2 regions of the Paenibacillus sp. GM1FR genome follow, and region 2 is predicted to be linked to the other one. Evidence: riboswitches for the same ligand, from Rfam matches in the RefSeq annotation. Region 2 holds a riboswitch; the other holds the start of a gene.
What was found. A riboswitch is a leader RNA that binds a small molecule or an ion and turns the genes downstream of it on or off. The one in region 2 is predicted to bind glycine.
Positions count from the first base shown of each region.

Region 1: another riboswitch for glycine. It lies ahead of gcvT (glycine cleavage system aminomethyltransferase GcvT); the one in region 2 lies ahead of sdaAB (L-serine ammonia-lyase, iron-sulfur-dependent subunit beta).

Region 1 is NZ_MKZL01000044.1:89,208-92,627, forward strand. It holds gene gcvPA (aminomethyl-transferring glycine dehydrogenase subunit GcvPA) at 1-939, opposite strand, end outside; gene gcvT (glycine cleavage system aminomethyltransferase GcvT) at 936-2,072, opposite strand; glycine riboswitch at 2,290-2,390, opposite strand; glycine riboswitch at 2,394-2,516, opposite strand; gene gcvH (glycine cleavage system protein GcvH) at 2,860-3,252, shown strand.
Region 2 is NZ_MKZL01000027.1:61-3,480, forward strand. It holds partial or broken gene PAEAM_RS19150 (collagen-like triple helix repeat-containing protein) at 1-940, shown strand, start outside; glycine riboswitch at 1,076-1,200, shown strand; glycine riboswitch at 1,205-1,341, shown strand; gene sdaAB (L-serine ammonia-lyase, iron-sulfur-dependent subunit beta) at 1,478-2,167, shown strand; gene sdaAA (L-serine ammonia-lyase, iron-sulfur-dependent, subunit alpha) at 2,157-3,134, shown strand; gene PAEAM_RS19165 (alpha-glycosidase) at 3,318-3,420, opposite strand, start outside.

The DNA of each region.
Region 1 (3,420 bases), on a different contig from region 2:
CAGTGTGAGTACAAAACCACGCTTGCCGTTGCGATCCGTGGTCTGGCCTACGATTCGGCCAGGAATTCGGCGCATATGAGGCTGGGATACAGCGAAATATCCGCATGTTGGACCGCCGAGTGAAGCGGCGATGCCGAGGGGCTGCGCATCACCTACAACGATGTCGGCACCCAGCTTGCCTGGGGCTTCCAGCAGACCCAGCGATAGCGGGTTGGCACTTACAACGAGCAGGCCCTTGTGCGCATGCACGAGGTCGGCAGCCTGCTTCACATTTTCCACGGCACCAAAGAAGTTCGGACTCTGGATCATGACAGCAGCGGTATCGTCGGATATGGCTGCTTGCAGGGCATCCCAATCAGTGACGCCATCCTTATAACCAATCTCGACAATCTCCAGACGGAGTCCGTGCGCATATGCCTGCAATACCTGACGGGCTTCCGGATGAACGGTACGGGATACGATAAGCTGTTTGCGACGTGTTGCTGCTGCGGCGAGATTACCGGCTTCCGCAAAAGCTGTTGCGCCGTCATACATGCTGGCATTGGCTACAGCCATACCGGTTAATTCACAGATGTAGGATTGAAATTCGAAAATGGCCTGTAGTTCACCTTGGCTGATCTCAGGCTGATAAGGTGTGTAGGCAGTGTAAAACTCGGAACGGGAAATGACATGATTGATGACGGAAGGAACATGATGATCATATATGCCTGCGCCGAGGAAGCTGGCGTGTGTTTCAAAATTGGCGTTGGCGCCGGCTTGTTTGGACATGTGACGTGTCAGCGCATATTCATCAAGTTTGGAGGATACGGGCAGCTCGCCCTGATAACGGATCTCCTGCGGAATGTCCTGAAACAGATCCTCCAGCGTATCCACACCGATGGTTGCGAGCATGGCGCTCTGATCTTGCTCAGTCATGGGAATATAACGGTGCTTGCTCATGCTTGATCAGCTCCTTGAGTAGGTGTCTTCGACGTACGTGTCCGTTTATGAAAAGGGGTCTTCGCGACCTCGGCTTTTAGTTTCTTGCCGCGGATCTCAATCTCAAGCGGGGTTCCCAGCGCAGCGTATTTGCTGTCGATGAGGGCAAGCCCCAGATTACGCTTCAATGTAGGTGATTGCGTGCCTGTTGTCACTTCACCAATCTGTACGCCTTCGGCGTAAATCGGATAGTGGGGGCGGGGAATACCGCGCTCCAACACTTCGATGCCGACCAGTTTGCGGGCGGGCCCGTTAGTTTTTTGCTGTAACAAGGCTTCGTGTCCTATAAAAGGTCCGGCATTCAGCTTCACAAACATGCCAACGCCAGCTTCGAGTGGAGAGATAGTTGCCGACAATTCCTGTCCATACAGAGGGAGCTTTGCTTCAAAGCGCAGTGTATCCCGAGCACCGAGGCCTGTCGGTACAAGTCCGTGACCTTCACCGGCTTGCATTAATCCATTCCAGACCACAGCAGCCTGGTCCGCAGGAACATATAGTTCAAAGCCATCTTCACCGGTATATCCGGTACGGGACAACAGTAATTTTACTCCACATACTTCAGCATCCTGCACAAAACGAAACGGTTCAATCGAGCTTACATCCGTATCTGTAACTTTCCCGATAATGTCTACAGCCAGTGGACCTTGCAAGGCGAGCAGCGCCGTTTGCTCCGAATCGTTGGTCATACTTACGCCGGGGATCAAGTGCTCTTGCAGCCACGCCCAATCCTTGTCGATGTTGGAGGCGTTAACCACAAGCATATAATGCTGATCTTCCAGCTTATACACGAGCAGATCATCCACCACACCGCCATTTGGATAACACATCAGGGTGTACTGGGCTTGACCGGGAACCAGCGTGGTCACATCATTGGTCATCATTTGTTGCAAAAAAACTTCAGCCTGCTCACCCTGTACTGTGAATTCGCCCATATGGGATACATCGAACAGTCCCGCGCGCTCGCGTACTGCTTCATGTTCTTTCTGGATTCCGCTAAATTGTACCGGAAGCTCCCAGCCTCCAAAATCAATGCACCGTACGCCTTCGTATTGCTGATACAGTGGGAAGAGTGGTGTTCTAAGCAAATCGGACATCAAATCACCTCGTCATGGGCCGTCAGCCGGCCGGATATACAATCGTGGATCAATGAACCAGGGTGTTTTTAAATTTTCAGCTAGATATTTTCATCACATAAGTATGGTAAGGGCAGCTATGGCAGCGCCGTTCTACATCCTGTTTTTCGTTTTTTGGGAAAAAGGAAAAGGACAGGCCAAAGAATCGGCATGCCAAGTAGCACGCTGTATTCTAAGGCTCTGTCCCTTGTACCTGAGAGTTACCCCGCTGCGTTGCGCAGCAGGTTTCCCCTTGGGTGATCATAACGCCCGCACAGGGCGAATAGATGCTCTCCAGAGTTGCGTCCCGTAAAAGTCCTTTTGCCTGAGAGATTCACCCCCGCTTATCGGTGGTTTACTCCTTCGGCGTTACCTCATGTACATCCCGAATCGGGTGTCACGGGTAATCTCTCCCTTTACATTCATCCGCGGGTATAACATAGTCCAATAAACACATTTACTCCTCTCATTAAAACGTGAATCCACTACTGATGTCAAGAACGATATCATAGATAATTATTTAAAACCGAATATTTAATTTAGTTTTTATTTTATTGTTCGTGTATTTAAAAAGACTACGCTTACTATTCTAATATTCACCAGTATATGAAGAAAGAGTGTAATCCGGTTACAGGATTTAGAGGTGTTCAGCAAATAAATTGTGAGGTATCTTGACATTTGATTCAAAAATGTCATACGCTATGTTCTGGGAAAAAGGTTAAGGTCAAAGAACGCATGTACTCATTAATGAAAAGCGAGGCGGATATCGATGAGCGAATTGAAAAGTGATTTCCTGTACAGTGAAGAGCACGAATGGGTGCAAACCGTAGGGGAGGATACTGTACGTATTGGCATTACCGAGTTCGCGCAGCATCAGCTGGGTGACATTGTGTTTGTGGAATTGCCTGACCTTGAAACCAATGTAAAAGCAGAGGACATCATTGGAACGATCGAATCGGTCAAAACGGTTTCGGACTTGTTCTCTCCCGTCACAGGTTCAATTACTGCAGTCAATGATTCGTTGCAGGACTCCCCTGAACTTGTGAACAGCTCTCCTTACGAGGAAGGCTGGATGATTGAGATCCGTGTTGAGGGAGATCTGACAGCAGCATTGTCTACATTGATGAATGCAGACGCGTATCGGAAACATACGGAAGAATAGTATCAACGAACTTGTACTTATTAACATATATTTTATAATTAAATGATATGAGCTTCATATTGTTTCGACCTGTGTGAGCCGGATGCTTGCACAGGTTTTTTGTGCTTTCCAAGAATGGTTTTGAATGTGGATTGAAGCAGATTGTGGATGTAAATCACCTGATTGGAC
Region 2 (3,420 bases):
AGCGACCGGAGTCACAGGGGTTACAGGTGCGACAGGCGTAACCGGAACAACCGGGACGGCTGGTGTAACGGGAGCAACGGGAGCGACCGGAGTCACTGGGGTTACAGGTGCGACAGGCGTAACCGGAACAACCGGGACGTCCGGAGTAACGGGAGCAACGGGAGCGACCGGAGTCACAGGGGTTACAGGTGCCACAGGCGTAACCGGAACAACCGGGACGTCCGGAGTAACGGGAGCAACGGGAGCGACCGGAGTCACAGGGGTTACAGGTGCCACAGGCGTAACCGGAACAACCGGGACGGCTGGTGTAACGGGAGCAACGGGAGCGACCGGAGTCACAGGGGTTACAGGTGCAACAGGCGTAACCGGAACAACCGGGACGGCTGGTGTAACGGGAGCAACGGGAGCGACCGGAGTCACTGGGGCTACAGGTGCGACAGGTGCGACGGGAACAACCGGGACGGCTGGTGTAACGGGAGCAACGGGAACGACCGGAGCCACTGGCGCAACAGGAGCTACTGGATCGACAGCAGCTTCTGCCCCTGCGGATTCTTCCTTGTTTGCTAACAGTCAGACAGCGGCATTGGCTCTTCCATTGACCGGTGAAACGACCATTCAGACACTTAATGTACCCGTGGTGGCAGGTCAACGCGTGAAAATCGATAATAGTACACAAGTAGCGGTAGTTGTAGGGTCTAACTGGAGTATCGCATATAACGTTAACCTGAGACGTAACGGAGTTCTAATTAATCAATTGCAGCTCTCACGAACCGGTAATGCTTCGGGAACGTTGAGGTTTCTTTCTTCCAACACCTACGTGGATACTGCTCCTGCAACAACTACTAACGTATATACAGTAAGTATTGAATTTACGACAACTAGTAACGTCACGAGTGCCTCAGCGGAAGTGAGAAATATTAATGCTATTCGCTTCAGTTAAAATAGACATCGGACTTATGGTAATTACACGTTACTTTTGTTGACATATATGATATTGTGCATTACTCTATGGGTATACTTGATCAAAAATTTAGAAATGTACCAATTCGAATCGAATTAAAATAAATACAGCGGATGATAACGAGCGGGAGAGACCTGGATTAGCCGAGCACAATGGCTAGTGTTCAGGCACCGAAGGAGCAAGCTGCTGTGCACCCGGCGCAGTGGTTAATCTCTCAGGTAAATGTACCATCGTTGGACGCAACTCTGGAGAGTGCGCGAACTGCGCCACCCAAGGGGTATATGATCAGTCAGCCCGGTGAACTTGTCTGTAATCGCAGGCAGTTCACCCTTGTCGTGAGACACTGCTGATCGTGAAACTCTCAGGTATCGAGGACAGAGAGAGGGCCTAAGGCCTTCTTCTGTCCTTTTTTGATGTCATCATATCTAAATAAGGGACATTGTGGTGAAACTCCTGGATCGAAATGACGAATACATTTTACAAATATGAATCATGATTAATAATGGAGGGTTACAAGTGCGATTTAAAGATGTTTTCTCAATTATTGGTCCATCGATGACGGGGCCTTCAAGTTCACATACAGCTGGTGCGGCAAGGTTAGGAAGAATTGCTCGTCAGTGGCTGGGATGTACGCCAGATCGTGCCCGGCTGACGCTGTACGGTTCATTTGCAGATACGTATCAGGGGCACGGAACAGATTTGGCACTGATCGGTGGTCTGCTGGATTATGTCACAGACGATCCGCGTATCCCGGATGCAGAGCAATACGCAGAGGAAGCGGGCATGGAGGTTGAGTTTTATACAAGTGGCCTACCTGCTCCTCATCCAAATACGGTCAAAATTGAGTTGTGGCATGGAGAACGTGCCTGCTCCTTAATCGGTGCATCCATTGGTGGTGGAAGCGTATCCGTGCATTCGATGAATGATTTTCGTGTTCAGATTAGTGGTGAGTTTCCAACACTTGTTCTGCGACATGCGGACAAAGCAGGGGTGCTTGCATCGGTAACGTCCACGATCAGTTCATCCGGGGTTAACATCGGGTATATGCAGGTGGACCGGAAAGCCCGTGATGGCGAAGCGCTTACCGCGATGGAAATGGATGGTGTGCCTAATCCTGATATGCTCAAGCGTCTAAGGGAGCTGGACCATGTATTGGACATTCGTGTCATTGATTTGAAGAGAGGAGTTGATTCGGATGCGGTTTAAACATTTGCACGAACTGAATACGATCTGTACAGCAGAATCCAAAACCATTGCTCAGCTGATGATCGAGGAGCAGGTTCAGGAGACCAATACACCGGAAGCGGATGTTGTGAAGCAGATGTCTGAATATTATCAGGTGATGAAGGAAGCGGTACGCAAAGGGTTAACGGAAGATACGACATCACGCAGTGGATTAACAGGTGGAGACGGCAAAAAAATGGCTGAGTACATTCGCAAGGGTGAGACTTGCTCGGGAGATGCTTCCGCACTTGCCATGGCGTATGCCCTGTGTGTATCTGAAGTGAATGCCTCCATGGGCCGGATCGTGGCAACACCAACAGCCGGTTCCTGCGGCATTATCCCGGGTGTGTTTATTAGCTCACAGGAGCGGTTTGGCTGGACGGACGAACATTTGGTGAACGGGTTGTTCTGTGCGGGGGCGATTGGTTATGTTATTGCCAACAATTCATTTATCTCCGGTGCCGAAGGTGGCTGTCAGGCGGAAGTGGGTTCCGCTATTGGCATGGCTGCGGGTGCCATGGTTGAACTGCGTGGAGGTACACCGGAACAGGTTGTTCATGCCGTTGGTTTGGCGTTAAAAAATACACTGGGCCTTATCTGCGATCCGGTCGCAGGCCTTGTTGAAATCCCGTGCATCGTCCGTAATGGACTGGGTGCAGTTACGGCGCTGGCTGCGGCTGACATGGCCCTGGCCGGAGTGCGTAGTGCCATTCCGTCAGACGAAGTCATCGATGTCATGCTGGAAGTAGGCAGTGCGATGCCGAGCCGCCATCGGGAGACAGCCCAAGGCGGGTTGGCCCAGACGCCAACAGGCCGCAAAATGATGCAAAAGCTGGCTAAACCAAAGGCAAAGCGTGCCGAGCCTGAGCAGGAGTCGAAACCAGCGGATTCTGACACAACTACAAGTGGGGCGGACAATGCTCAAGTGGACAAGGGTACTCAGGTTTAAGCTGAACCGGGACCACCGATATATAAATCAGTGACATTATGATGTATAACGGCGAATACAAAAATACAAAAACAAGCGTCCGCGAACCCGAATCCGGGTTATGCAGGACGCTTGTTTTATGCTACCAGATGAAGCGAAGTTAGGATACTTATATTTGACTTCAGATGAATGTGTATTATGACTCTAGTTCTGGCTCACAGCCGTACTCAGTACGGCATATCCATACGCGGGCAATTCAATGGCGAGTACGCCATCTTCCTTGGCAGTACGATGGTTTCCGCCGAAT